DNA from 4 places in the Streptomyces sp. CNZ287 genome. Region 3 is predicted to be linked to each of the others. Evidence: riboswitches for the same ligand, from Rfam matches in the RefSeq annotation. Region 3 holds a riboswitch; each other region holds the start of a gene.

Region 1 (7,343 bases), on a different contig from region 3:
GCCCCGACGCGCCCCCCGCTGCCGACGCACCCCCCGCCGCCTGCCCCGCGCACGCGGGCGCCGCCGGGGCCGTACCGCTCAGCGGCCCCCGCTTCCACACCGACCCGCGCGACCTCTACCGCGAGATGCGCCGCGACCACGGCCCCGTCGTCCCCGTCGAACTCCCCGGCGACATCCCCGCCTGGCTCGTCATCGGCTACCGCGAACTCCACCAGGTCACCTCCGACCCCGAACTCTTCGCCCGGGACCGCGGGCTGTGGAACCAGTGGGAGAAGATCCCGCCGGACTGGCCGCTGCTGCCGATGGTCGGCCAGGTCATGCCGTCGATCCACTTCACCGCCTCCGCCGCCGACCACCGCAGGCACGCCGTCATGGTCGGCGCCGCACTGGAGAGCGTCGACCCCTTCGACCTCCGCCGGCACTGCGAACAGCTCGCCGACCGGCTCATCGACTCCTTCTGCTCCCGCGGCAGCGCGGAACTCGTCGGCGACTACGCCGTCCCGCTCCCCGTCCTCGTCCTCGCCCGCCTCATCGGCTTCCCCGACGCCCAGGGACGGCAACTCGCCCAGGTCCTCAACGAACTCGCGGACGGCGGACCCGGAGCACTCAAGGCGTACGAGACCTTCGTCGAGCACATGACGCGGCTCGTCGCCGAGAAACGGCTCGCGCCCGGCCAGGACGTCGCCTCGCGGATGCTCGCCGACCCCATGCACTTCACCGACGAAGAGGTCATGCTCGACCTCAAGGACACCACCGCCGCCGGCTTCCTGCCCACCGCCGACTGGATCGGCAACTCCATCCGCCTCATGCTCACCGACGACCGCTTCGCCGCCGCCCTCGGCGGCGGGCGGCACAGCGTCGGCCAGGCCATGAACGAGGTGCTGTGGGAGGACACCCCGACCCAGATCCTCGTCGGCCGCTGGGCCGCCCGCGACACCCAGCTCGGCGGCCGCCCCGTCGGCGCGGGCGACCTGCTGCTCCTCGGCCTCGCCGCCGCCAACGACGACCCGCAGATCCAGCAGGCCCTGGTCGGGCCGGGCGGCGCGGGCGGGGCCGGCGGCATGGGCGGCGGATACGGGTACGGGGGCGTACCCGCACAGGCCGGCAACAGCGCCCACTTCGCCTTCAGCTACGGCGACTTCCGCTGCCCCTTCCCGGCCCAGGAGATCGCTGAGATCATCGCCCGGACGGGCCTCGAGGTACTCCTCGACCGGCTGCCCGACCTGGACCTGTCCGTGCCGGCCCGGACGCTGGTGCGGCGGCCGTCCGCGTTCCTGCGCGGCATGACCGCCCTGCCGGTCACCTTCACCCCCGTACGCGCTGCAGGAGGTCACCTGTGAACTGCCCGCACGCCGCCGGCTCCGCCGCCGCCCCGGCCGCCTCCGGGGCCCTCCCCGAACCGCTGGCCATCGACCCGCTCGTACGCGACCTCGCGGGCGAGACCGCGCTCCTGTGCGCCGCCGCCCCGCTCACCCGGATCGAACTGCTCGGCGCGCCCGCATGGACCGTCACGCGGCACGCGGAGGCCCGCCGACTGCTCACCGACGCGCGGCTGGTCAAGGACATCGGCGCCTGGCGGCTGTGGCAGACCGGCGAGGTGACGGCGGAGTGGCCGCTGATCGGGATGGTCAACCCGGGCCGGTCGATGTTCACGGTCGACGGCGCCGAGCACCGGCGGCTGCGGGCCAAGACGGCGCAGGCCATCACGCCGCGGCGGCTCGACGCGCTGCGGCCGGTGGTCGAGCGGGTGACGGCCGAACTGCTGGACTCCCTTGCGGCCGCGGCGGCCGGGGGCGACGGGGTGGTCGACCTCAAGGAGGTCTTCGCGCAGCCGCTGCCGATGCGGGTGGTGTGCGCGCTCATGGGCGTCGCGGAATCGGAGATACCGCGGCAGATGCGCCTGTGGAAAGCCTTCTTCTCCATGCTCACGCCGCAGGAGGAGCGGCTCGCGGTGATGGCGGAACTCGACCGCGTGTTTACCGACATGGTGCGGCAGAAGACCGCGGAGCCCGCCGACGACCTCACGAGCGCGCTGATCCTCGCCGACGAGGGCGGCGAGCCGCTGACCGAGGAAGAGGTCGTCGGCAACCTGAAGTCCATGATCGCGGCCGGGCACGAGACCACGATCACGCTCCTCCTCACCACCGTGCGCGGACTGCTGAGCCACCCCGAGCAGCTCGCCCTGGTCCGCGAGGGCAAGGTGACGTGGGAGACGGCGATCGAGGAGGCACTGCGCTACGACCCGCCCGTGACCCACCTGCTGATGCGGTTCGCGACGGAGGACATCGAGATCGCCGGCACGGTGATCGAGAAGGGCGAGGGCGTCGTCATCTCGTACCGCGCGATCGGGCGGGACGCCGGGCACCACGGGGCGGACGTGGACGCCTTCGACGTGACGCGGGCGACGCCGATCCGGCACATGACCTTCGGGCACGGGCCGCACATCTGCCCCGGCGCGGCGCTGTCGCGGCTGGAGGCGGCGGTGGCGCTGCCGGCGCTCTTCGCCCGCTTCCCGGAGCTGCGGGCGGCGGTGCCGCTGGGGGAGCTCCGCAACCTGCCGGTCCTGACGCAGAACGACCTGGAGTCCTTCCCGGTACGCCTCGGCTGACGGCGGCCGGCGCGTGGCGGGGGCCGGCGCGTGGCGGCGGCGGGCGCGTGGCGGCGGGTGGTGCTTGGCGGTGGGTGGTGCTTGGCGGTGGCTGACGCCGGACGGCTGACAGATGGCGTCAGTTGTCCGGGGATTCCCAGGGTGTAGGGCGTGCACGGGGCGCGCGGGGCGCTGGGAGAGCCGGGGGGCGTGCGCACGTCGCGCGCGCCGGAGCCGGGCGGTCCTCTACCCGTTCGGCTGTACCCTCTGCGTGCGGTCCGCCGGTCCGCTGCTCGTATGCCCGTCACACCCTGGCCGCAATGGCGCCCGAAACGCCACCTGTAACCCGCCTGGGCCCCGCCCGGTCGCCGTCCCGCCCGGGACGCGGAACCTTGAGGGACGACGGCAAGGGCCCGCGTGTCGGCCGCATGGGGAGGACAGCACTGGAAGGGCAGCGCAGGAGAGGGCAGGTGCAGCCGGTGCGGGAGGACGGCGCGCAGGGCGCGGGGCAGGACGAGGGCGGCCCGCGCGGGGGCCGCGCTTCGCACGGCGCGAAGAGCGGCTCGTACGCCGAGCGACGCGCCCCGTACGAGAAGGGGCGGGCCTACCGCGTGGGTAACAGTGCGCTGGACCAGATGGTCCGGTCCAGTCGTCCCAATGCCACCGGCGGTGAGCGGCGGGTCCGCTGGGTGCTGCGGTGGCTGCCGGCCGTGCTGATCGTCGTGGGAGCGGTGTTCTTCTGGTTCACGCCGGAGGGGCTGAGATCGTTGCCGGTCTTCGAGACCACCCCGCTGGTCGCCGCTGCGCTGCTCACTCTGCGCGGCACCGTCGCCGTCGCCGTCGCCGCCCTGGTGGTGAACGTCGTGCTCGAAATCCTCCACGGCACCGCCACGAGGACCCACGCACTCACCCATATGGTGTCGCAGGCCGTGCTCGGTGCCCTGGCGGTCGGCATCAACGTCCTCATCCAGCGCAACTACCGCCGGCTGACCTCCGCCCGCCATGTCGCCGTCGCCGCGCAGCGTGCCGTGCTGCCGAATCCGCCGGACGGCTTCGGCACGCTGCGGGTCGCGGCCCGCTACCAGGCCGCGGACGCCGACGCCCGGATCGGCGGCGACCTCTACGCCGTGCAGGAGGGCCCGTACGGCGTGCGCTGCATCGTCGGCGACGTACGCGGCAAGGGGCTGGAGGCGGTGGAGTCCGTGGCGGTCGTCATCGGCGCCTTCCGGGAGGCGGCCGAGGAGGAGGCGGGGCTCGCGGGAGTCGCGCGGCGGCTGGAACGCGCGCTGCAGCGCCAGGAGACGGGGCGCAGCGGCCTCGACCGGGTGGAGGGGTTCACGACCGCGGTGCTGGCGGAGGTCGACCGCGAGGGCGGCGCGCTGCGGCTGCTCAACCGCGGCCATCCGGCGCCGCTGCTGCTCGGGCCGGACGGCGCGGCGCGCACGCTGCACCCGCACGAGCACGCGCTGCCGCTGGGCATGGGCGACCTGGGTACGTGGCCGGACGAGCTGATGGAGGAGGAGTTCCCGCCGGGCGCGGCGCTCGTTCTCTTCACGGACGGCGTGACCGAGGCGCGGAACAAGGCGGGCGTCTTCTACGATCCGCTGACCCGGCTGGACGGCCGGCTGTTCGACGGGCCGCACGAACTGCTGGACACCCTCCTGGACGACGTGACCCGTTATACGGGCGGAAGGATCGCGGACGACATGGCGCTGTTCGCCCTCGCCCGCTCCCGTACACCGTTCGCGGAGCCGCCGGACTCGCCCCCGGCCGCACACGCTCCGTAGCGGAACAGCGCCCCTCCGCATAACAACTGATGCACGATCAGCTAACGACCGGACCTCACTGCGCGTAATCAGGGCGTCAACTTGTCCGTTTCCGCTGGTGCATGCCCGGATCGTCCGCGGTGAAGCACAACTGAATAACGGGAACGACTTGGAATCGAACGCCGTCGTCCGCTAGCGTGCGGTAACGCAGCGCGGTCGTCACTGCCGTCGCAAGAGGCGGCACCGTGCGCCGTCGCCGAATCCCGCACGAGTCACAACTGCAGCAACGGCAACACCTAGGGAACCGGGGAACCACCACCTTGGGGTGAATCGGGCCAACTTCCGCGAGGAAGCGGCCCGTAGGAGACCTTCCTGCTCCGAACCCGTCAGCTAACCCGGTAGGCGAGAAGGAAGGAAAGGAGTACGCCTTCGTGGCGTCCTACAGGTCTGGGCCTGGCTACGGCCATGGCTATGACGATTACGGCTACGACGGCTATGCGCCCGGCGGCCACGCCCCCGAGGGGTATGCGCCCACCGGTCACGCCGCCGAAGAGCCGGTCGACGAAGTCCTCCCCGAGGACGACCTTCCCTCCCGCGGCCGTCGGCGCCTTCCCCGGCAGCGCGGCGGCAGCATGGCGCGCAGCGGCGCCGTACTCGGCGTGGGTGTCTTCGCCGCCGTCGGCGCGGGCAGTATGGCCACGGCGCAGGAGAAGCCGCCGGTCGCGATATCCATGCCCGACCAGGTCGACACCGTGGCGAACCGGATAGGCGCCCAACTCCCCGACGCGGAGAGCCTGCCGGGCGTCGGCGACCTGATGCCGAGCGAGGAGGAGCCCGCTTCCGACTCGGTCGTCACCACGGCTCCGCTCACCCAGGTCAGCTACGCGAGCGACACCGACACCGCGAACCAGCCCGCCGACTCCGGCGAGGCGCTGCGGGCCCGCATCCTGGAGCAGGCCGAGCAGCAGCAGGCGGAGGCCGACGCCTCCGCCCGCGCGGCGGCCGAGGCCGAGGCCGCCAAGCAGGCGGCCGAGGAGGCCGCCGAGGCGAAGGCGGCGGAAGAGGAGCGCCAGCGCCGCCTGGAGGAGGAGCGCCGCCGCAAGGCGGAAGAGGAAGCCCGCCGCAAGGCGGAGGCGGAGCGCCTCGCGAAGCTCGCCGCCAGCTACGTCGCCCCGGTCGCGAACTACACGCTCACCTCGACGTTCGGCGAGTCCGGCGACATGTGGGCCGCGGGCCACACGGGCCAGGACTTCGCCGCCTCCACCGGCACCCCGGTCAAGGCGGTGCACGGCGGCACGATCACCGAGGCCGGCTGGGCCGGCTCGTACGGCTACCGCATCGTCCTCACGCTCGAGGACGGCACCGAAGTCTGGTACTGCCATCTGTCCTCCATCATCCAGTCCTCCGGCGAGGTGACGACCGCCGACGTCATCGGGCGCGTGGGCGCCACGGGCAACGTCACCGGCCCGCACCTGCACCTTGAGGTACGACCCGGCGGCGGGGACGCAGTGGACCCCCTCGCCTGGCTGCGCAACAACGGCGCCCCGGTCTGATCCACCCGGCGGGCCCAGCGCCCCGGCCCTCACGGCCGGGACGGCCACCCGCCGCACGGACCGCAAGCCCCCATAACCCCTCTCCCACGTCTCCGGCGTGCCCGAACGCAACTTCCCCCGTGGCGTCCGAGCACGCACCGAGACCGCCGGCGGCCCTGGTGGCCGACCCCCCGACACCAGGGCCGTCGGCACTTTCCCGGGACCTACTCCCCGGGCCCGCAGAGGCAGAACGGATGCCCGGCGGGGTCGGCGAACACCGGGCAACTGCCCCCCGCCTCGGAGAGCCGCGTGGCCCCGAGCCGCAGCGCCAGCTCGCCGGCGGCGGTGGAGTCGTCGACGCCGAAGCAAATGTGCATCTGCTGGGGGTAGGTGCGGTCGAGATCGGGCCAGAGCGGCGGCCGGTAGCCTTCGACTTCCTCGAATGCCAGCCGTGGAAAGCTGTCTTCGTCCTTGGCGATCACCATCCAGTCCTCGCGGATGACCCGCATGCCGAGCAACTGCGTGTAGAAGTCGGCGAGCTGACGGGCGTCGGCGCAGTCGAGCACGATGTTCCTGACGCAGGCGTCCATGGCGGCAGCCTGCCACGCACGGCGGACATCGCGGGCAGACCAGCGGCGGCGATTCAGGCAGCCGCGGTGGCAGAGGCAGTGACCTCGGCAGCGGCGCTGGAGGCCCCGGCACTCGCTGCCGCACGGGCGGCAGCATCGGCAGGGTGGGATCCCCCGGCGGCGATCTCACCCAGGGCGGCGCGGATGGCGTGGAGCATCCGCTGGGGCCGCTCGAAGGCATCGGCCGCGGTGAACCGGAGCATGCGCCGGACCTCGGGACAGCGCCCCAGGTCGTTGAAGCGCTCGACGTCGGCCCGATGGGCGGCCCGGCCGCCGTGGAAGCCGTAGCCCTCGATCTCGACGACGAGCCCCGCCACCGGAAAGAAGAAGTCCACCCGTATCCGCCGCCCGTTGGGCGCGGTGAACGGCACTTGGCTGAGCGGCCGCAGCCCGGCGTCGTACATCCGCAACCGCGCGACGGTTTCGGCGGGCGAGCCGGAGCGAGGATCGACGAGCGCCAGCCGCTGCCGCGCCTGGACCACACCCCGCCGCTGCCCGATGCCGGCAAGGGCCTCGGAGACCGCATGCAGATCGGTCACCTGCTCGCGCCACCGCCGCGGCCACCCTCCGCCGGGCGCCAGGGGCCGCCGGGTCAGGGCGGACTCCACGGCCACGAGCGCGGCGTCCCGCTCGGCCGTACGCAGCAGGTCGACGAGGGTCCGCGACGCGTCGGTCACGCGCAGCCCGGCGACGCTGACGATCTCGTCGTCACTCAGGGCGGTCCGATGCAGCAGGCACCCCTCGGGCGCCCGCCCCCGCGACCGCACGTGGGTGAACTCGGGCCGCACGGCGAGGACTTCGACCCCGAGGAGATGAGCCGCGGCACTGT
Region 2 (7,343 bases), on a different contig from region 3:
CTGACCTTCCGCTACGGCGCGGGGTGGCGTGCGCACGTACGCCACCCCGCGGTTCCCACCACATCCACACCCGAACTTCGCAGGAGAGATCCGACATGAGCAAATCCAGCCTGCACCGCCGTGGATTCCTCAGGGCCGCCGCCGGCACCGCCGCCGTGGCCGCGGGCGCCGGGGCCTTCGCGTCCCCCGCCGCCGCCGGCCACGGCGGCCTGATCCCCCGGGGCCGTATCGGCCTGCAGCTCTACAGCGTCCGCGACCAGATCCAGCAGCGCGGCTTCACGCCCGTGCTCACCGAGCTGGCCGCGATCGGCTACAAGCACATCGAGTTCGCCGGCTACACCTCGCCGGCCGAGCCGGACATGACCGTCCCCAAGCTCCGCAAGCTCCTCGACGACAACGGGCTGTGCGCCGGCGGCGCCCACCTCGGGCTCGACGCCCTGCTCAACGCGAGCACCCGCGAGCGGGAGTTCGAGAACGCCGCCGCGCTCGGCATGGACTACGTCGGCACCGCCAGCGACTTCCCCGGCCGTACGGCGGCGGAGATCCAGGCCGGCGCCGACCGCTTCAACGAGTCCGGCGAGGTGGCCCGCGGCTACGGGCTCAAGATCTACCAGCACAACCACACCAACGAGTTCGGCCCGGTCACCGACCGGCCGGGCGAGCGGCGCCACGACCTCTTCCTGAGCGGCACGGACCCGCGGTACGTCTTCCTGGAGCTGGACATCCTCTGGGCGTTCGGCGCCTCGGTGAGGTTCCGCGACCAGCTCGGCGAGTTCGACCCGCTGGACTACGTCAACGCCGCCCCGCAGCGCTACATCGCCTTCCACGTCAAGGACGGCGTGCGGGACCCGGCGCTGACGAACCAGTACCGCGACGTCGTCTTCGGCCAGGGCGAGCTGGACTTCCGCCGCTTCTTCAGCGGGCTGCGGGCGCCGGGGCTGCCGCTGTACTTCTGGGAGCAGGACCGAGCTCCGCAGGAGCCGCAGGGCTCGATCTGGGCGGCCGAGGCCAGCTACGACGCGATGGTCGCGCTGCGCAGCCGGGACTGAGTAAACCCCGGCACCGCGCGGTAGCCACCGCACGCGCGAACGACACGATCCGCGGGACCCGCGCCGCGGGCCGCGGTTCGTCATTCCCGCGGCGGGCCGGCCGCGGGCTCCTCCCCCGCAACCGAAACAAGGAGGTGCCCGCCGGCCGGGCCGCCGCGGGTGCTCAGGCGGCGTCGCTGCGGCCCGCGGCCGCCAGGGCGACATCGCAGGACCAGGCGGGCTCGACACCCGTACGCCGGCAGACCGCCAGGAAGAGCGGGATCGGCGGCGTGTACGGGACCCCGTCGGCCGGCCGGTGCACCAGCCGGGGTACGGCCGCCGGCCCGCCGGTGCCGGCGGCCGCCCCCGAGATATCGGCGCCCGGCGCGTAGTGCACGCTCCGCGGCCACTGCAGGCCGAGACCTGCGCCGGCCGGCACGATCCACCACCATCGGCTGCCGTCGGCGAAGACACAGCCCACGCGGGGAAGCCGGGCCATGACGTCGTAGCCGATCCGCTGCGACACGCCCACCGCGTCGCAGCCGAGGGCCGCGGCACCCGCGCCCGGTACGGCCAGCCGGAGCCGGCCGCCGGGCTCGGTGCGCATCATCCGGCCGCCCGCTCACCGGCGGCTGGGCCGGCCCCGGTACGGGAACCGGAAACGCGCGGCGCGGCGGCCCCCCCGGCCGCCGACACCTCGCGCTGCAGCTCCGCCCAGACCACCAGACCCGGGCCGGGCCGCGCGTCGTATGCCCCCCAGCTACTGCTGACCGCGGTGACGAGCAGGAGCCCCCGACCCTGCTCGTCCGCGGACGACCGCTGCACCCGCAGGCTTCCCGGCTCGACACCCTGATCGGTGACGGCCAGCCGCAGGCGGTCGGCGCTACAGCGCAGTTCGCACCCTATGCGCCGACTCCCCGTATGCAGCAGTGCGTTGGTCACCAGTTCCGAGAGGACGAGGGTGGCAGTCTCCCCCACCTCGCCCTCCACCCCCCAGCGGTGCATCTGCTCGCGGGCCAGCCGGCGGGCGACCATAACGGCGTCCGCCCGACCTGGCACCTCGAAACCGCACCGCACCGCACCGGCCCCCGAACGGAATCCCGGCAAGCCGGGATCCTGTGTCACGACCCCCGTCTGGTACGGCTGTGTGGACTGGCTCACATCCCAAACTATGGCCCTGCCACGGCCACTTGGCAACCCCCACTGTGAATTTTTCAGAGTTGCTGTTGCACTGTGTTCGCCAAGCCCGGGGCGTGGCACACTGCTTGAGGCAGTTCCGACAGGGAGGTATGGCGTGAGCGAACCGCGGTCTGCGCCGACCGTGGGGCAGGTCGTGCTCGGCAAGCGGCTCCAGGAGTTGCGCGAGCGGGCCGGGCTCAAGCGCGAGGAAGCCGCGAAGACCCTGCGCGTCGCCCCCGCCACCGTGCGCCGGATGGAGACCGCCGAGGTCGCGCTGAAGGTTCCGTACGTGCAACTGCTGTTGCAGGCGTACGGCATCGACCAGGAGGAGATCGACGCCTTCATCGCGCTCACCGAGGAGGCCAACGAGCCCGGCTGGTGGCAGCGCTTCCACGACATCCTGCCCGACTGGTTCAGCATGTACGTGAGCCTGGAGGGCGCGGCGTCGCTCATCAGGTCGTACGAGCCGCACTTCGTGCCCGGTCTGATGCAGACCGAGGACTACGCGCGGCACGTGCTGAAGGTCGGCTCCCTCGGCCGGGTCGCGCCCGCGGAGATCGAGCGGCACGTCGCGCTCCGCATGGAGCGCCAGGAGCTGCTCACCCGCGAGGACGCGCCCCGCTTCTGGGTCATCGTGGACGAAACGGTCCTGCGCCGCCCGGTGGGCGAAGCCGCGGTGATGCGCGCGCAGGTCGACCGGCTCCTCGACATCGCCTCGCTGCCCAACGTCACGCTCCAGATGGCGGAGTTCCGCACCGGCCACCACCCGGGCACGTACAGCCCCTTCGTCCTCTTCCGGTTCGCCATGCCCGAGCTGCCGGACATGATCTACACCGAGTACCTCACCGGCGCCGTCTACCTCGACGGCCGGCACGAGGTGGCCACACACCTCGCCGCCCTGGACCACATGGCGGCCCAGGCGGCGACGGCTAAACGCACGAAGGAAATCCTCCGGGACTTCCGCAAGGAGCTGTGAATGGAACGCATTTACAACGGCATGCCGGCGGCGGACCTCGGCACCGAGGGCTGGCACAAGCCGTGGAGCGGCGGCAACGGCGGCAACTGCGTCGAGGCCATGAAGCTGCGGGACGGGCGCATAGCGGTACGGCACTCGGCACACCCCGACGGTCCCGCCCTCATCTACACCCCCGGTGAAATGGACGCGTTCATCGAGGGTGCCAAGGCCGGCGAAGCCGACTTCCTGCTGTCGCGGAGCCCGGCGTGACCGCGTCAGGCGCGGTGCCCGCGCACCGGCAACCGCGCCGCCCGGTCCACTCGCCGTCCGAGCCGGACGGCGAGCCCATCCCGGCGAACGGGGGTGTGGCCCACCCGCACTGACGTGGGCCACCGGCCGGGAGCACAGAGAGGGAGGGGACACCCCGGGGGGGTCCCCTCCCTCGGCGTTCGCCGGGGTACGGGCGCGCAACGGCGCCCGGGGGCACGGCAGATGAAATTCCAGAAATCATGAACCGTGGGTGTCCGCACCGCTGCCTTCCGCAGGGTATGGGCGTACGGTATGCCCCCGATGGCCCTCGTCAGCCCCCGGGGAGGCCCGCGATGAGCGCATCTCCACCTCCGTCCGCCGGCGCGGTTCCGCCTGCGGTCCGCGTCGGAGTGCTACTCCCCCGGCTGCCGGAGGAGCCCGCGGCCTGGCTGGCGGAGTGCGCGGCGTACGACTCGGCGGGCGCCGACGCACTGTGGCTGGACGGCGGTCCCGACCCGGCGCACGACGTGCTGGCGCTCGCCGCCGCCCTGGCCGCCGCCACCGGCCGGGCGCGGCTGGTCGTCGCGCTGCCCGACCACGTGCCGCAGGCCGCGCTGCTGGCCCGGGCGCTGGCCACCGTGGTGCTGCTCAGCGGCGGCCGGCTCGCGCTCGCCGCCGACTCCCGGCGGTGCGCCGAACTCGGCGCCGTCGCACCGGCGGTGCCCGCCTTCCGCCGGCTCGCCCCCGCCGGACCCGGCTACGAGGAGCCGGGCGCCGGGCGCTGGACCCCGGCGGCGGCGCCCGCGGGTCCCGACGCCTGGCGGACCGCGCTCACCGGCGCCGCGGAGCGCGGGGTGCACGGTCTCGTCGTACCGGCCGGGCAGCCCCTGTTGGAGGCACTGCGCCTCAGCGTGCGTGCCGAACGTCACACGCGCCACAACCGCCCCACGGGTGCGCGCGTCACCACGGAGCGTCAGAGTCCGCATGGATCCTCGTGATCCGCTTGTGATCTGCCGTTCGATCTCCTAGTGTCCGAGTCGTTCGCACACGCGAGCACCGTGCTCCGGTACGCCGAATCCTGCCCGTCGGAGCCCGGAACCGTCGTCCCCACAGCCGTTCGGGCAGGAGCGGGGGAACCACTTCTCCGTCGGCAGGAGCACGGTGGCAGCACCGCACCGCACTCCCCGACTCGGGGTGAAGCCGCACAGCACGACGCGGCCGGGCAACTCCAGCCCGAACCCGACAGCTCACTTCGCAGGCGTCGGAGAAAGAGCGAGCCAACATGGCCGGAACCGGCACCCGGCGCGCGCCCAAGTCGCGCTCCACCCGCCGCTATGCCGCCGCTGCGGGGGTGGGCATAGCCCTGCCCGTCGCCGGCGGAATCGCGGCGACCGCCGCGCACGCCTATACGGTCGAGAAGGGCGACACCCTCTCGGAGATCGCCGAGGACAACGGGTTCGGTCCCGACTGGCAGCGGCTGTACGAGGCCAACAAGGAGGCCGTCGGCGACAATCCCCACCTGATCCTGCCGGGCCAGGAGCTGGACCTGGGGGATGAGAAGGCCGCCAGCAAGCCCGCCGAGGCCGACCAGAGCGCCGCCAAGACCGAGCAGAAGCAGCAGCGTTACGTCGAGCACACCGTCGCCGCCGGCGAGACGCTGGCCACGATCGCCGGGAAGTACGACGTGCCCGGCGGCTGGCAGCGGGTGTACGTCGACAACGAGGAGGCCATCGGCGACAACCCGGCCGCACTGACGGTCGGCACCGAGCTGCGCGTCGACACCGAGGGCGGCAAGGTCGACAAGTCGATCGACCCGAACGGCTCGTCGGCGTCCGAGGGCTCCGGCGGCGCCACCGAGGCGTCGCAGGCGAGCGTCCCGACCACCGAGTCCGGCATCCAGGCGGCGGCCCGGGAGATCGTGCCCGCCGACCAGTTCACCTGCTTCAGCAGCATCGTGGAGCGCGAGAGCGGCTGGGACCACACCGCGACGAACCCCACCTCCGGCGCGTACGGCCTGATGCAGGCGCTGCCGGGCGACAAGATGGCCTCGGCCGGCGACGACTGGCGCACCAACCCGGTCACGCAGATCACGTGGGGCCTGGACTACATGAACGACCGCTACGGCAGCCCGTGCGGCGCGTGGGATTTCTGGCAGGCGAACAACTGGTACTGATACCGGGGGGCCCTGGCCCGCGGGATTCTCCTCTCGCCCCGCCGCGCGGATCCGTCCGCGCGGCGGGGCGTGTTCGCCGTACGGGCTACGCCCCGGCCGCCCGCTCCGCGGCGGACCCGCCGGCGGGCTCGGGGGCGGAACCCTCGGCGGAGCCGGCGCCGGGCTCACCGGCGGACAACTCGGCCAGGTCCCGGGCCGCCTGGGCGAGGAGCCGGTGCATCGCCGCCTCCGCGGCGTCCGGGTCCTGCGCCCGTATCGCCGCCAGCACGGCCCGGTGGCCGGGCACGGGGTCGCTCGGGTGGTGTCCGGGGCCGTGCACCAGGCGGTCGCGGGCGGCCAGCCCGCTGGCGAGGACCTGGTCCATGCGCTCCAGCAGTTCGTTGTGCGAGGCGGCCAGCAGGGCACGGTGGAACGCGAGGTCCGCGGCGACCGCCTCGGCCGCGCCGTCCCGCGCCCCGGCCATCGCCGTGAGCGCCGCCTCCAGCGCCGCCAGGTCCGCGTCGGTGCGCCGCACCGCGGCCAGCCGGACCGCCGCGGGCTCGACGATCCCGCGCACCTCGTCCAGGTCGCGCAGCAGCGGGGAGGCGGCCCGCGCGGCGGCGCCCTCGCCCTGCTGCCTGCCCGCGGTCTCGAAGCGCCACCGCAGCACGTCGGCGTCGAGGAGGTGCCAGTCGGCGCGCGGCCGGACGAACGTGCCGCGCTTCTGCCGGGCGTCGACCATGCCCTTGGCCGCCAGCACCTTCAGCGACTCGCGCAGCGCGGTGAGGCTGACGCCCAGCTCGGCCTGGAGGGCGGCGAGGTCGAGGGTGGCGCCCTCGGCGATCTCACCGCCGAGCACCCGGTGCGCGAGGGTCTCCACCGTCTGCCCGTGCACCCCGCGGCGCGCATAACCCGCCATGCCCCCTCGCTCCTCCCTCAGCTCCCCGCCCGCCCGTGCTCCGCCGCCCCCGCGGCGCCCCCGCTCAGGCCGATGACTTTACGACGCTCCAGCCGCCGTCCACGACCAGGCTCGCACCGGTGACGTAAGACGCCTCGGGCGCGGCGAGGAAGGCGACGGCGGCGGCCACCTCCTCCGGCGCGCCCAGCCGCCCCGCGGCGGTCTGCGCGGCGCTGGCCCTGCGGTCCTCCTCGGGGACGCGGTCCCAGAGCCGGGTGAGCACCGGTCCCGGCAGCACGGTGTTCACCCGCACCGACGGGCCGTACTCGACGGCCAGTTGGCCGGCCAGCGACAGCAGCCCGCCCTTGGCGGCGGCGTACGCGGGGTGGCCGGGGATGCCGTGCCTGGCGTGCACCGACGAGACCAGCACCGCGGCGCCCGGGGCGCCCTGCTGCGCGCGCAGCCCGGGCAGGCAGGCGCGGAAGCCGAGGAACGCGGCCGTCAGCCCGACGTCGACCTGGCGCCGCCAGGAGGCGGGCGACGTCTCGTGCGCGGGGGCGACGTCGACGGCGACGGCGTTGGAGACGAGGACGCCGACGGGCCCGAAGTCCGCGGCCGCGGCCAGGATCCGGGGCCAGCCGTCCTCCTCCGCCACGTCCGCGGCGGCCGCGGCCGCCGCGCCGCCCGCGGCGCGGATCTCCGCGGCCGTGGCCTCCGCCCGGTCGCCGTCGATGTCGGCGACGACGACCGCGGCGCCCTCGGCGGCGAGCCGGCGGGCGGTGGCCGCGCCGATGCCGGCGGCGGCCCCGGTGACGACGGCGGTGCGGCCGTCGAAGCGTGCGGTGTGCGGGAGTTGCGTGGCTCCGGCTGCTGTCACGAGTT
Region 3 (7,343 bases):
CCGCACTCGGGCGCGTCGGCGAACGCGGCGGCGATGTTCGCGGTGCTCAAGCCGGGCGACACGATCCTGGGCCTGGACCTGGCCCACGGCGGGCACCTGACCCACGGCATGAAGATCAATTTCTCCGGCAAGCTGTACGACGTCGCCGCCTACCACGTCGACGCCGAGACCGGCCAGGTCGACATGGCCGAGGTCGAGCGGCTGGCCAAGGAGCGGCGGCCGAAGCTGATCATCGCCGGCTGGTCGGCGTACCCGCGGCAGCTCGACTTCGCCGGCTTCCGCCGGATCGCCGACGAGGTCGACGCGCTGCTGATGGTCGACATGGCGCACTTCGCCGGTCTCGTGGCCGCGGGCCTGCACCCCAACCCCGTGCCGTACGCGGACATCGTCACCACCACGACGCACAAGACCCTCGGCGGCCCGCGCGGCGGGGTCGTCCTCTCCCGCCAGGCCCTCGCCAAGAAGATCAACTCGGCGGTCTTCCCCGGCCAGCAGGGCGGCCCGCTGGAGCACGTGATCGCGGCCAAGGCGGTGTCCTTCAAGATCGCCGCGTCCGAGGAGTTCCGCGAGCGGCAGCGGCGCACGCTGGACGGCGCCCGGATCCTGGCCGAGCGGCTGCTGCGGGACGACGCCCGCGCGGCCGGCGTCTCGGTGCTCTCCGGCGGTACGGACGTCCACCTGGTCCTGGTCGACCTGCGCGCGTCCGAGCTGGACGGCCAGCAGGCCGAGGACCGGCTCCACGAGATCGGCATCACCGTCAACCGCAACGCGGTCCCGGACGACCCCCGCCCGCCCATGATCACCTCCGGCCTGCGCATCGGCTCGCCCGCGCTGGCCACCCGCGGCTTCACCGCCGCGGACTTCGAGGAGGTCGCCGACGTCATCGCGGAAGCCCTCAAAGCACCCCTCACCCGCTGGGGTTCCGACGATCCGAAGACGGCCGCACTCGCCGCCCGGGTCACGGCCCTGGCGCAGAAGCACCCGCTGTACCCCGGCCTGTAGCCCGTACGGCCCGGCGGCCCGCCGCTTCGACGCGGCGGGCGGCCGGGCCCGGGGCCGTACGCGCAACCCGTCACCACCCGCACCACGCACGCGCACGCCCCACGCAAGGACAAGGGAGTCCCGAGTGGCCATCTCCGTCTTCGACCTCTTCTCGATCGGCATCGGCCCGTCGAGCTCGCACACGGTCGGCCCGATGCGGGCCTCCCGGATGTTCGCGCGCCGGCTGAAGAACGAGGGCCTGCTGGCCCACACCGCCGCCGTACGCGCCGAACTCTTCGGCTCCCTGGGCGCCACCGGCCACGGCCACGGCACCCCCAAGGCCGTGCTCCTCGGCCTGGAGGGCCACTCGCCGCGCACCGTCGACATCGAGTGGGCCGAGGGCGAGGTGGAGCGCATCCGCGCCACCGGGCGGCTGCACCTGCTGGGCGCCGAGATAGGGCGCGACCACGAGATCCCCTTCGACGCCTCCGCCGACCTCGTCCTGCACCGGCGCCGCTCGCTGCCGTACCACGCGAACGGCATGACGCTGGCCGCGTACGACGCGGACGGCGGGACGCTGCTGGCGAAGACCTACTACTCGGTGGGCGGCGGCTTCGTCGTCGACGAGGAGGCGGTCGGCGAGGACCGGATCAAGCTCGACGACACCGTGCTGAAGCACCCGTTCCGTACCGCGGACGAGATGCTGCGCCGCACCCGCGAGACCGGCCTGTCGCTCTCCTCGCTGATGCTGGAGAACGAGCGCGCCTGGCGCACCGAGGCGGAGATCCGCGCCGGGCTGCTGGAGATCTGGCGGGTCATGCGCGACTGCGTCGCCCGCGGGACCAGCCGGGAGGGCATCCTCCCCGGCGGCCTGAAGGTCCGCCGCCGCGCCGCCGGCGAGGCCCGCCAGCTCCGCGCGGCGGGGGACCCGGCGGCGCACGCGATGGAGTGGGTCACCCTCTACGCGATGGCGGTCAACGAGGAGAACGCCGCCGGCGGCCGCGTCGTCACCGCCCCCACCAACGGCGCGGCGGGCATCATCCCCGCGGTCCTCCACTACGCGGCGGACTTCGTACCGGGCAGGGACAGCCGCGCCGGGGAGGAAGACACCGCGGTCCGCTTCCTCCTCGCGGCCGGCGCGATCGGCATGCTCTTCAAGGAGAACGCCTCCATCTCCGGCGCGGAGGTCGGCTGCCAGGGGGAGGTGGGCTCCGCCTGCTCCATGGCCGCGGGCGGCCTCGCCGAGATCCTCGGCGGCACCCCGGAACAGGTCGAGAACGCCGCCGAGATCGGCATCGAGCACAACCTGGGCCTGACCTGCGACCCGATCGGCGGCCTGGTCCAGATCCCGTGCATCGAACGCAACGGCATGGCGGCGGTCAAGGCCATCACGGCGGCCCGCATGGCACTGCGCGGCGACGGCCAGCACTTCGTCTCCCTCGACAAGGCCATCAAGACGATGAAGGAGACGGGTGCGGACATGAAGGTCAAGTACAAGGAGACGGCCCGCGGCGGCCTCGCGGTCAACGTGGTGGAGTGCTGAGGGAGTTGGCGAGTGCCTTTCCGGCGGCGCCGCCAACTCCCCCTTTTCCGCCCGCAATCCGGCGGCGATCCGGAAAACGTCCTTTCCCCTTGGGCAGTTGACGCCCCTTCGCCCTCACGGGCGAACGGGTTCTCCGCGATGAATTCGTGAATTCCCGCCGCTCATACGCGTCACCGGACGGCCAAGAACAAACGGACTTGTCGGATATTCCCCGACGGGCGATACGTACTATTTGAAGGATTCGCCCCCGATCGCCCCCCCCCCCCCCGCCTCTGACCGACTGGCCCCCTCCGTCCGGTGACGCGAATCACGTTCGGCCGCGGGCACCGGCGGGGGGAATTCACAGTTTCCGTGTTCCGAAAGCGAGTTGCGGCCCTCTCCGCTTTCCGCGGCGGCGCCCATCCGGCCCGTGAGCCGGTCCCGTATTGGCCGGACGAGTTCCGCAGCTTGTCCGGACCGGAAAGACATGCTTAAGTCTCCGCCAGCCGGGTGGACGCCGAATCCTGCCGCCATCCGGAAACCGTTCCCTAATGACACACGGCAGGAGCGGGGGACCCATAGGTAAGTCGCCGGCCCGGATTCCGGAACGGCTTGGGGTGAAGTCGCACCGCGGTGCGGCCGGGCATCTCCAGCCCGAACCCGACAGCTCACCTCGCAGGCGCAGGAGGAGAAAGACCCATGCCCGCAAGAGGTAAGCACCGCCGTCCCAAGCTGCGTCTGATCGGCCGCGGCATCACTTTCGCCGGCGTCAGCGGCGTCGCGATCGCCGCCCCGCTGATCGGCGCGTCCTCGGCATCCGCCGCCGGCTCCGTCCCCGCTTCCGCCCCCCAGACCGGCGTACGCGCCGAGGCCCCCGCCGCGGCGACCACCGGCGCGGCAGCGGCCACCTATGCCGTGGTCGCCGGAGATTCCCTGGCGAAGATCGCCGACAAGGAAGGCGTACGCGGCGGCTGGAAGAAGCTGTACAAGGACAACCGCGAGGCCGTCGGCGACAACCCGCACTTCATCCTCCCCGGCCTTGAACTCTCCCTCGGCGCCAAGGCCGACACGAGCGAGCCGAAGGAATCCGAGTCCGGCCTGAAGACCACGAGCGCGTCCGTCACGAGCTACCCGGACAACCTCGACGGCTGGATCCGGGAGTCGCTCGACATCATGGCCGAGCACGGCATCCCGGGAACCTACGACGGCATTTACCGCAACATCATGCGGGAGTCCGCTGGCGACCCGCAGGCCATCAACAACTGGGATATCAACGCCGTGAACGGCACGCCCTCCAAGGGCCTGCTCCAGGTCATCGCTCCCACCTTCGATGCCTACCACGTACCCGGCACCTCGACCGACAGCTTCGACCCGGTCGCCAACATCACCGCCGCGTGCAACTACGCGGCCGACAGGTACGGCTCGATCGACAACGTCTACGGGCCGTACTGACCCACCGGAGAGCGCCGGTGTCCCCACCGGCGCCCTCCGCTCCGGCGGTGAGGCCCGCGGCGCGTCCGGACGGCACGGACGCGGGAATTCGCGGCCCGTTCACCCCGTGCTCGCCGGCCGGGAGCGTTTCGCTTCTACGGTCGCCCCATGTCCGCCACCTCTCTCTCCCGACGCGGTGTCCTCGCCGGCGCCGTGGCCGGCGCGCTCGCGTCGCCGCTCGCCGCCGTGCCCGCGCACGCCGCCCGCACGCGCGGCCTGCTGATCTTCGTCGCCCTCGACGGCTTCGGCATCGACTACCTCGACGGCCGTGCGCCGATGCCCCACCTGACGTCGCTGGTACGGGCCGGCTCGCTGACCACCAGCACCGGCGTGATGGCCAGCATCACCAACCAGTCGTGGACGGCCGTCTCCTGCGGCGCCCACCCGGACCGCACCCGCAACGCCGCCTACTACTACGACGAGGCGGCCGGCGTCGCCCGCGGCCAGAGCCGCGACAGCGCGGTCGAGGGCCTCGCCCAGGCGTGGCGGCCGCAGGGCATCCGGATCGGGTCCGCGCAGTGGTTCATCCTCCAGGACAAGGGCACCTCGTACGGCGATCCCGACGGCCTCTACACCCAGCCCGGCGGGCGCATCGGCGCGCGCGTCGACGACGCGGTCGCGATGCTCACCGGGCGGCCCGTCGACAGCGGCGGCACCGCGGTGACCCTCACCCGGCGACCGGACTTCCTGGCGGTCTACTCCAGCGACCTCGACGGCGACGGGCACGCGTTCGGGCCCGACGACCCCCGGATGCTCGACACCCTGCGCGAGACCGACGCCGGGATCGGGCGGCTGATCCGGACGGTCAAGGACCTCGGCCTCTACGGCCGGACGACCTGGGTGGTCACCGGCGACCACGGCATGACGGGCTGGAAGACGCCGATGGCGGCGCAGGCGGTCGCCGCCCTCGCCACCGCGGGCTTCACGCCCGAGGTGATCGGGTCCGGCGGCCGGCCGGCGCCGGAGACCGATGCCGTCCTGGTCTCCGGCGGCAGCATCGCCTCCGTGCACCTCCTCGGCGCGGGGGCCGCCGACGCCGCCGCGATCGAGCGGGCCCGCGCGGCGCTCGCGGACGCCGAAGGCGTCGCGGCGGTGCTGACCAAGGCGGACCAGGCGGCGCTGCGGATGGCGCCCCAGTACGGCCAGTTGGTGCTCGAACTGGCGGCGCCGTACGCGCTCTCCTTCACCCCGCCGGCCGAGGGCTTCGACGGCCGCCACGGAAGCCGCGCGGAGACCGCGGTCCCGCTCATCCTGGCCGGCCACCGGATCCGGCGCGGCCGTGCGCCGCGCGATCCGCGCCACGTCGACCTCGCGGCGACCATGTCGGCGATCCTCGGTGTCGCCCCGCCCGCGCAGTCGGAGGGCCGGGTGCTGCGGGAGTCCCTGCTCCCCTGACCCGGGCCCCGCCCGGGCAGCCGGGTTATTCGCTGGAGCGGCGCCGCCGGGCGCTTCTGGGCCCTGTCTGGCACATAGCGCCGTCCGCCCTCTGGGCGGGCTCCCCCACAGCGCGCAAGCGCGCGTGGGCGGTACCCCCAGGCGTCTGGTGCGTGCGATCGCAAGGCGGAGGGCCGACCGCATAGCGGGCCTCTTCGGCCGACCCCGACAACGCAGCGAGCGTGCGTGCCAGGCGTCGCAACGCCGCGGTCGCCGCCCGGCGCCCCGCCTTCGCCCGGCTGGCCACCGGGGTGAAGGCGTGGGCGAGGGCCCGCGGCCTCGACTCGGCGCCGTTCGGCGGACTGCCGGGGCTGGCCTGGTCGGTGCTGGCGGCCCGTACCGTACGCGAGGCCGAGGACCCGGCCGCGCCGGACTGCCGACAGACTTCTTCGGCACCTGGGCCGCCTGGGACTGGCGGATTCCGGTCGCCCTCGACGCCGCGGCCGCCGCACCGCAGGCGCCGGTGGCGGTCCTCACCCCCACGGAGCCGGTCCGCACCTGCACCGGGCAGGTGACCGCCGGCTTCCGCGACCTGCTGGCCGACGAGCTGTACCGCGCCTGGACCTTCCTGGAGCAGGCGGCGGAGACCGGCGCGGACCCCTGGCCGGAGCTGCTGGCGCCGCCGCCGCTGCACCGGCGGCACGCGGCGTGGGCGGTCCTGACCGTACGCCGCGGCAGTACAGGCGAGTTCGAGGAGACCCTGGGGCGCGTACGGGGGCGGCTGCCGGCACTGCTCACGGCGCTGGCGGAGGCCGGCGCGGCCGACGCGCACGCCTGGCCGCCGCCGTTCGAGACCGGGCCGGCCCTCGCCCGGTACGCGATCGGCCGCGGCCGCACCCCGCCGGGCCCCGCCCGGCTCGCGGAGATCGCCGGCGGGTGGTGCGGCGGGCTGCGCGGGGTGGGCGTCGACTGGGCAGCGGGCGGCACCGTACCGGCGCTGCGCTGATCGCCTCGGACGTGCCGGGACCGCTACCCGTCCGGCCGCGCGCGACTGCCGCTTGCGGCCGACGCGCCCGTGGCGGTCACGGCTTCCTCGCGATGAGGCCCGGGCATGACGCCCCGGCATCGGTGCAGACGATCCGCACTCTGCCCCACACGGTGCGATGTGTCTCGTACTCCCGTTCCCGCGCGGGCAGTTGGGAATGCCGCGGGACGCGTGGGGAGGAGTCCCCTGACATCCAGTTGACAAGATGTCCTGACAAACCCCTTGCCCCGGCTCCCGGTCTGGCTTAGAAAGGGCGGTTGTGAGCCTCATCAAGCGGGACTCACCACGTACGTCAAGGGGAGGCCATCGGTGACGAACTCGGCGCAGGGGGACAGAACGGAGCCCGTTCGGGCGCAGGACGGGGATGGGTCGGGGCCGAGCAGGCGGGTCGTCTCGGCCGCGCTGGTGTCCGGCATCGTCGGTACGGCGCTGGGCGCGACCGCGCCGTCCGCGTGGGCGGACGAGTGGAGCGTGCCGCGCCCGCGCCGGGCGCCGGGCGGCCGGCGGGACCGCGCCCACAACGACGTGCTCTTCGTCGGCGCGCACCCGGACGACGAGGCAGGCAACCTCTCGACCTTCGGGCAGTGGCGGGAGCAGCACGGGCTGAGCACCGGCGTGCTCACCGTCACCCGCGGCGAGGGCGGCGGCAACGCGGTCGGCCCGGAGGAGGGTCCGCCGCTCGGGCTGATCCGGGAGGACGAGGAGCGCGAGGCGGTCGGCTTCGCCGGCATCGACAACGTCTATTACCTGGACAAGCCGGACTTCTGGTACACGCTGTCCGGCCCGCTGACGGCCGCGATCTGGGACGCGGACGACACGCTGGAGCGCATCGTCCGGCTGATCCGCGCCACCACGCCCGACACGGTCGTGACGATGGACCCGCGCCCCTTCAACCAGCACGGCGGCCACCAGTTGTCCGCGCGGCTGGCG
Region 4 (7,343 bases), on a different contig from region 3:
GAGACGGCGCTGCGGGCCGCGGCGCGCACGTACCGCGAGGCGATCCTCGCGGCGGAGAAGGCGGGCGCGGGGGAGCCGGCCGACGGGGGCGGCGGCACCGGTGCGTACGACGCGGCAGGGCCGACCACCGCCGAAGCTCCGCCGGGCACGAACGGCAGGGCTGCGGAGGACTCCACCGCCTCCGACGGGCCGTCCTCCGCCGGGTCCTCCGGCGCGCGCTGACGTGGCCGGTCCGCCCGCGGGCGACGGGCCCGAGCCCGCGCTCTTCAGCTGGGAGTTCGCCACCGACCCCTACCCCGCGTACGCCTGGCTGCGCACCCACGCGCCCGTCCACCGCACCACCGTGCCCAGCGGCGTCGACGCCTGGCTCGTCACCCGCTACGCCGACGCCCGCCAGGCCCTCGCCGACCCCCGGCTGTCCAAGAACCCCGCGCACCACCACAGCGACAAGACCGGCATCCCCGGCGAGCGCAGCGCCGGCCTCATGACCCACCTGCTCAACATCGACCCGCCCGACCACACCCGGCTGCGAAGGCTGGTCTCCCAGGCGTTCACGCCCCGCCGCGTCGCCGCCTTCGCGCCCCGCGTACAGGAGCTGACGGACCGCCTCATCGACGGCTTCGCGGACCGCGGCGAGGCCGACCTCATCCACGAGTTCGCCTTCCCGCTGCCGATCTACGCCATCTGCGACCTCCTCGGCGTCCCCGCCGAGGACCAGGACGACTTCCGCGACTGGGCCGCCGTGATGCTGCATTCCTCCGGGGGACGCCCCCCGGGGCCTCGTAACCACGGCAAGGGCCCGCGCGGCGGCGTCGCGCGCGCGGTGAAGAAGATGCGCGCCTACCTCGCCGAGCTGATCCACCGCAAGCGCGCGGCGCTCGGCGGCGGCGACGCCGCGGCAGACGACCTGATCTCCGGCCTCATCCGCGCCTCGGACGAGGGCGAGAAGCTGACGGAGAACGAGGCCGCCGCCATGGCGTTCATCCTGCTCTTCGCCGGCTTCGAGACCACCGTCAACCTGATCGGCAACGGGACGTACGCCCTCCTCACCCACCCCGCCGAGCGCGCCCGGCTGGCCGCGGATCCCGGGCTGCTGCCCTCCGCGGTGGAGGAACTGCTGCGCTACGACGGCCCGGTGGAGCTGGCGACGTGGCGGTTCGCGACCGAGCCGCTGGAGATCGGCGGGCAGCGCGTCGCCGTGGGCGACCCCGTGCTCGTCGTGCTGGCCGCCGCCGACCGCGACCCCGCGCGCTTCGCGGACCCCGACACCCTGGACCTGTCCCGGCGTGACAATCAGCACGTGGGCTACGGCCACGGCATCCACTACTGCCTCGGCGCCCCCCTCGCAAGACTGGAGGCGCAGACCGCCCTGGGTACCTTGCTGCGCCGCCTTCCCGACCTGCGGCTGGCGGGCGAGACATCCGAACTGCGGTGGCGCGGCGGGCTCATCATGCGGGGCCTGCGGACGCTTCCGGTGCACTTCGGGCGTTCGTTGTGATCTGCGCGTGACTATCAGGCGATCAACTTGTGATCGGCGGTGGTTCGGTATTAAGTTCGGCCACTGGCTCGAACACACAGGGAACGAAAGGCACTCGCATGCGCTCGGGTAACGGACGCCACCGACGTCCCCGCCAGGCCCCCGCGTTCGTCGTCGCGGCCGGTGCGACCGGGGCGGGTCTCGCCCTGCCGCTGCTGGGCGCGAGTGGCGCGAGCGCCGCCGACGCCGGCACGTGGGACCGGGTCGCCGAGTGCGAGAGCGGCGGGCTCTGGAGCGCCGACGAGGGCAACGGGTACTACGGCGGCCTGCAGTTGACGATGGACATGTGGCAGGAGTACGGCGGCGAGGAGTTCGCCTCGCAGCCCGACTACGCCAGCCGCGCGCAGCAGATCACGGTCGCCGAGCGCATTCTCGCCGGCATGGGCGCCGACAAGGCGTGGCCGGAGTGCGCCGAGGACGCCGGGCTGGACGGCGACGGCGGGGTGCCGGAGGTCGACCCCGGCGCCGAGCTGCCGCTGCTGCCGACGGCGCCGCCCACCCTCGCCCCGAGCCCGGACGACGACTCCCGTGGCCAGGACGAGGACGGGCGTACGGACCGCGAGGACGAGCGCGACCGCAAGGACGGCGACGACTCCCGGAAGGGCGGCGGCAAGCACCGCGGCGGCCAGGACCCGGACGAGCGCGACGGCGGCTCCGGCGAACGGAGCGGCCGGGACGACGACACCGCCTCCGGCGAGGGCTCCGGCCGGCACCGCGCCCCGGACGCCTCCGCGACCCCGGCCCCGTCCGGAGCCCCGTCCTCGCCGGGCTCCCCCGGGGCCCCGCGTGAGGCCGTCGAGACCCCCGGCGCCTCCCAGTCGCCCGACGAGACCGAGCCGCCGGAGCCGGGTCGCGAGTGGATCGCCGAGATCCCCGGTGACGCGGACGAGCGCGGCGGGGACCGCAAGAGCGACGCCTCGGGACGCGACGCCGCGGCGGGCGGCGGCAGTTATACCGTCCGACCGGGTGACACCCTCTCGGATATTGCCAGCGAGCATTCCCTGTCGGGCGGATGGTCCGAGTTGTACGACGGGAACAAGAACTCCCTCGGTGAGGACCCCGACACCATCAAGCCTGGTCAGGAACTCGAATTGAGCGGGAACTGAACAGTCGACGGGTGAAGGCCGCGCGGATTAGTCATATTTGACGTAATCGGCTGACCGGGCTACCTGACGGACCTAAAACCGGGCGTGGCATTTTCCGAGGTCTTTGAATCGCACACGCCTATGTGCTTACCGTCACATCGCTCGCCAACGCGAGCCCCGGTGATCGCCTCACGCCGAATCCTGTCGGCGTTCACCCGGGCCACCTGTGCATGAAGCACCGCTGACAGGAGCGGGGGACCCACGGTAAGCGCCGCTCCGGTCCAACGAGAAGGCGGACCGGACGGCTTGGGGTCAAGCCGCACGTATGACGTACGGCCGGGCACTCACAGCCCGCACCCGACAGCTCACCTCGCAGGCGTCGGTGAGAAAAGAGCACCATGCTTCTTCCTGCCGGAATGGGTAAGCACCGCCGCCCCACCGCACAGGCACGCCTTGGCACACACTCCCGCGTGGTCGTTCTCATGGGCGCCACCGGAACCGCGATCGGGCTGCCGGTGCTCGGCGCCCAGCACGCGTCCGCGGCGCCCATCGATACATGGGAACGGGTGGCCGCCTGCGAGTCCAGCGGAAATTGGTCGACGAATACGGGGAACGGCTATTTCGGCGGCGTCCAGTTCTCCCAGTCGAGCTGGGAGGCCGCCGGCGGCCGCAGCTTCGCCCCGCGCGCCGACCTGGCGTCGAAGCAGCAGCAGATCGCCGTCGCGGAGCGGCTGCTTTCCATGCAGGGACCGGGCGCGTGGCCCAACTGCGGCCCGCGCGCGGGTCTGGCGGCGGGCGGTCCGGCCGCCGGGCAGATCGTCCCACCGGCGCCACAGGAGGCCCCGCAGCCGCCGCCGCAGGAGCAGCCGCAGCCGCAGCCGCCGCAGGAGCCGCAGGAGGCCCAGACGTTGCCGGCCCCGGCGGCGCAGGAGCAGGCGCCGCAGGAGGCCCCGGAGGGCACCGAGGCCAGCGGCGCCGCCGAGCAGACGCAGCCGGAGTCCCGCACGGTCTTCCGCGGCTTCTACTACGAGGTCCGCGAGGGCGACACCCTCGACGACATCGCCCAGCGGCACGGCGCGGAGAGCTGGCAGCAGTTGTACGAGGACAACAAGCCGGTCGTCGGCGAGAACCCGGACCTGATCCGGCCGGGACAGAAGCTGAAGGTGAACTAGCTCCCCGCGCGGGCGGGCCGCACCGGACCACGAGCCGGCCGGCCCGCCCGCGCCCTGTGCACCGCCGCCGCCTGCCGCCCCCTGGTGCCCACCGGTGCCGCCTGCGGCCCGGCACGCCGCCGCGGTACGGCGCGGCCGTCCCGGCCCGTCCGGTGCGCGGGCCGGGACGACCACGCCGTACGCCACCCGCCGCCGCGGGCCCCGCCGCCGCGGGCCCGCCCCCGGCGGCTCCCGTCCCGCGCCGCGTCCGCTGGCCCGTCCCCGCTCCGCGGCCCGAACCGTCTCGTACCGCGGGATGCGGCCGGGTGCGCGCCGGGGCCGTCACCCGGGGCGGCTAGGCTCAGGGCGGAACCCGTAGCGAATCCCTCCGAAGGAGACACCGTGCCGTCCATCGACGTCGTCGTAGCCCGAGAGATTCTCGACTCCCGCGGCAACCCCACGGTCGAGGTCGAGGTCGGCCTCGACGACGGCAGCACCGGCCGTGCTGCCGTTCCGTCCGGTGCCTCCACCGGCGCCTTCGAGGCCCTGGAGCTGCGCGACGGGGACAAGGCCCGTTACGGCGGGAAGGGCGTCGAGAAGGCCGTGCTCGCCGTCATCGAGCAGATCGGCCCCGAGCTCGTCGGCTACGACGCCACCGAGCAGCGCCTCATCGACCAGGCGATGTTCGACCTCGACGCCACCCCCGACAAGTCCTCCCTCGGCGCCAACGCCATCCTCGGCGTCTCCCTCGCCGTCGCGCACGCCGCCTCCGAGGCATCCGACCTGCCGCTGTTCCGCTACCTCGGCGGTCCCAACGCGCACGTGCTGCCGGTGCCGATGATGAACATCCTCAACGGCGGCAGCCACGCCGACTCCAACGTGGACATCCAGGAGTTCATGATTGCGCCGATCGGCGCCGAGTCGTTCTCCGAGGCCGTCCGCTGCGGCGCGGAGATCTACCACCAGCTCAAGGCCGTCCTCAAGGAGCGCGGCCTGTCCACGGGACTCGGCGACGAGGGCGGCTTCGCGCCAAACCTCGACTCCAACCGGGACGCGCTGGACCTCATCATCGAGGCGATCCAGAAGGCCGGCTACACCGCGGGCCAGGACGTCGCCCTCGCGCTCGACGTCGCCGCCTCCGAGTTCTACAAGGACGGCGTGTACGTCTTCGAGGGCAAGGGCCGCTCCGCCGCCGAGATGACGGAGTACTACGAGCAGCTCGTCGCGGACTACCCGCTGGTGTCCATCGAGGACCCGCTGTTCGAGGACGACTGGGCCGGCTGGCACGTGCTGACCGAGCGCCTCGGCGACAAGGTGCAGATCGTCGGCGACGACCTCTTCGTCACCAACCCCGAGCGGCTCCAGCGCGGCATCGACGAGGGCTCGGCCAACGCGCTGCTGGTCAAGGTGAACCAGATCGGCTCGCTCACCGAGACCCTGGACGCCGTCGAGCTGGCCCAGCGCAACGGCTTCAAGTGCATGATGTCCCACCGCTCCGGCGAGACCGAGGACGTCACCATCGCCGACCTGGCCGTCGCCACGAACTGCGGCCAGATCAAGACCGGCGCCCCCGCCCGCTCCGAGCGGGTCGCCAAGTACAACCAGCTCCTGCGCATCGAGGAGATCCTCGACGACGCCGCCGAGTACGCGGGCCGCAGCGCCTTCCCGCGCTACAAGAACGGCTGAACGGGCCGACCCGTACGACATCGGCGTCGGACGCCCCCGGCCCCGGCCGCACCGCGTAAGGTGCGACCGGGGCCGACCACCGCTTGCCGCCCGGGGAGGACGCGACGCACATGGCCAGGGAGCGCTTCTCCACCACCACCCGGCTCAAGCTGCTCGGCGAGCAGGCCGTCAGCCGGGTCTCGGAGCGCGTCTACCGCGCGCGCCCGCCGCGGCGCAGCCGGCTGACGGGGCGGGCCGCGGTGCTCGCGCTCGTCGTCTGCTCGCTGGTGGTGGCGCTCGCGTACCCGCTGCGCCAGTACATCGCCCAGCGCGCCGAGGTCGCCGAGCTGGAGCGGGAGAAGGCGCAGGCCGAGCAGCGGGTCGAGGAGCTGCGGGACGAGAAGTCCCGCTGGAACGACCCGGAGTACGTGCGCCGGCAGGCCCGCGAGCACCTGCACTACGTGCTGCCGGGCGAGACCGGCTACCTGATGCGCGACGGCACCGGCTCCGCCCGCTCCGGCGAGGAGGGGGAGGCGGTGGACAGGCCGTGGTACGAGAACCTGTGGGACGGCCTGGACGCCGCGGACGGCCGGCGCTGAGGCGCGTACGGACGCGGACTCCGCCCGCCGCGGAACGCCGGACCCGACGCGGGCCACCTGCCGCCCGGACGCCGCCGCCGAACGCCGCCGCCGAACCCCGACGCCCGACGCCGACCGCCCGACGCCGGACGCCGACCGCCCGGCTGAACGAGGAGAGATGGACAAGCCCCCGCCGCCCACCGAGCACACCCCCGCCACCGCGGCCGACGCCGCCGCCGTGGCCGCGCAGTTGGGCCGCGCCCCGCGCGGCCTGCGCGCCGTGGCGCACCGCTGCCCGTGCGGAAACCCGGACGTCGTGGAGACGTCCCCGCGGCTGCCCGACGGCACGCCGTTCCCGACGCTGTACTACCTGACGTGCCCGCGCGCGAACTCCGCGATCGGCACGCTGGAGGCGGACGGCGTGATGAAGGAGATGACGGCCCGGCTGGCGGCGGACCCGGAGCTGGCGGCGGCGTACCGCGCGGCCCACGAGGACTACCTCGCCCGCCGCGACGCGATCGCCGAGCTGGCCGGATTCCCGAGCGCGGGCGGGATGCCGGACCGGGTGAAGTGCCTGCACGTGCTGGTCGCCCACGCGCTGGCGGCGGGGCCCGGGGTGAACCCGCTGGGGGACGAGGCGCTGGCGATGCTGCCGGAGTGGTGGGCCAAGGGCCCGTGCGTGACGTCAGAGGAATCCGGGGAGGATGAGGTATGACCCGAGTGGCTGCCGTGGACTGCGGTACGAATTCGATCCGCCTGCTGGTCGCGGACGTCGACACGCGGTCCGGCGAAGTGAAGGACCTGGACCGCCGGATGGAGATCGTCCGGCTGGGCCAGGGCGTGGACCGTACGGGCCGGCTGGCGCCGGAGGCGCTGGAGCGGACCTTCGCGGCCTGCCGCAGGTACGCGGAGATCATCGAGCGGCTGGGCGCGGTCCGTACCCGGTTCGTCGCCACCTCCGCCTCGCGCGACGCGGAGAACCGCGCGGACTTCGCCCGCGGCGTGGAGGAGATCCTCGGCGTCCGCCCGGAGGTCATCACCGGCGACGAGGAGGCCGCGCTGGCCTTCACCGGCGCGACGAAGGAGCTGTCGGGACGGGTGCCGGGGCCGTACCTGGTGGTCGACATCGGCGGCGGCTCGACGGAGTTCGTCGCCGGCACGGACGACGTGGCGGCGGCCCGCTCCGTCGACATCGGCTGCGTCCGCCTCACCGAACGCCACCACTTCGCCGACCCCCCGACGCCGGCGCAGATCGAGGCGGCGAAGGCCGACATCGCCGCGGCCCTCGACACGGCGGAAGCCGCGGTCCCGCTCCGCGACACCGCCA

The links. Region 3 has a riboswitch for cyclic di-AMP ahead of FB457_RS31335 (transglycosylase SLT domain-containing protein). Riboswitches for the same ligand answer to the same signal wherever they lie in the genome.
Positions count from the first base shown of each region.
Region 1: another riboswitch for cyclic di-AMP. It lies ahead of FB457_RS18890 (peptidoglycan DD-metalloendopeptidase family protein); the one in region 3 lies ahead of FB457_RS31335 (transglycosylase SLT domain-containing protein).
Region 2: another riboswitch for cyclic di-AMP. It lies ahead of FB457_RS05190 (aggregation-promoting factor C-terminal-like domain-containing protein); the one in region 3 lies ahead of FB457_RS31335 (transglycosylase SLT domain-containing protein).
Region 4: another riboswitch for cyclic di-AMP. It lies ahead of FB457_RS33095 (LysM peptidoglycan-binding domain-containing protein); the one in region 3 lies ahead of FB457_RS31335 (transglycosylase SLT domain-containing protein).

Region 1 covers NZ_VISV01000010.1:19,479-26,821, reverse strand. Annotated here, with positions in the region: gene FB457_RS18905 (cytochrome P450 family protein) at 1-1,340, shown strand, start outside; gene FB457_RS18900 (cytochrome P450 family protein) at 1,337-2,608, shown strand; gene FB457_RS18895 (PP2C family protein-serine/threonine phosphatase) at 3,058-4,374, shown strand; cyclic di-AMP (ydaO/yuaA leader) riboswitch at 4,631-4,773, shown strand; gene FB457_RS18890 (peptidoglycan DD-metalloendopeptidase family protein) at 4,785-5,906, shown strand; gene FB457_RS18885 (VOC family protein) at 6,110-6,475, opposite strand; gene FB457_RS18880 (PDDEXK family nuclease) at 6,529-7,343, opposite strand, start outside.
Region 2 covers NZ_VISV01000002.1:217,456-224,798, reverse strand. Annotated here, with positions in the region: gene FB457_RS05225 (PQQ-dependent sugar dehydrogenase) at 1-4, shown strand, start outside; gene FB457_RS05220 (sugar phosphate isomerase/epimerase family protein) at 96-1,049, shown strand; gene FB457_RS05215 (hypothetical protein) at 1,213-1,638, opposite strand; gene FB457_RS05210 (ATP-binding protein) at 1,635-2,087, opposite strand; gene FB457_RS05205 (Scr1 family TA system antitoxin-like transcriptional regulator) at 2,323-3,183, shown strand; gene FB457_RS05200 (DUF397 domain-containing protein) at 3,184-3,432, shown strand; gene FB457_RS05195 (LLM class flavin-dependent oxidoreductase) at 3,765-4,409, shown strand; cyclic di-AMP (ydaO/yuaA leader) riboswitch at 4,513-4,687, shown strand; gene FB457_RS05190 (aggregation-promoting factor C-terminal-like domain-containing protein) at 4,694-5,584, shown strand; gene FB457_RS05185 (FCD domain-containing protein) at 5,670-6,482, opposite strand; gene FB457_RS05180 (SDR family NAD(P)-dependent oxidoreductase) at 6,547-7,338, opposite strand.
Region 3 covers NZ_VISV01000024.1:35,015-42,357, reverse strand. Annotated here, with positions in the region: gene FB457_RS31345 (serine hydroxymethyltransferase) at 1-1,002, shown strand, start outside; gene FB457_RS31340 (L-serine ammonia-lyase) at 1,127-2,524, shown strand; cyclic di-AMP (ydaO/yuaA leader) riboswitch at 3,039-3,199, shown strand; gene FB457_RS31335 (transglycosylase SLT domain-containing protein) at 3,203-3,955, shown strand; gene FB457_RS31330 (alkaline phosphatase family protein) at 4,103-5,389, shown strand; gene FB457_RS31325 (hypothetical protein) at 5,688-6,374, shown strand; gene FB457_RS31320 (sugar-binding protein) at 6,723-7,343, shown strand, end outside.
Region 4 covers NZ_VISV01000028.1:51,372-58,714, reverse strand. Annotated here, with positions in the region: gene FB457_RS33110 (nucleoside triphosphate pyrophosphohydrolase) at 1-222, shown strand, start outside; gene FB457_RS33105 (cytochrome P450) at 224-1,498, shown strand; gene FB457_RS33100 (LysM peptidoglycan-binding domain-containing protein) at 1,597-2,643, shown strand; cyclic di-AMP (ydaO/yuaA leader) riboswitch at 2,852-3,016, shown strand; gene FB457_RS33095 (LysM peptidoglycan-binding domain-containing protein) at 3,093-3,794, shown strand; gene eno (phosphopyruvate hydratase) at 4,176-5,459, shown strand; gene FB457_RS33085 (FtsB family cell division protein) at 5,570-6,037, shown strand; gene FB457_RS33080 (DUF501 domain-containing protein) at 6,195-6,731, shown strand; gene FB457_RS33075 (Ppx/GppA phosphatase family protein) at 6,728-7,343, shown strand, end outside.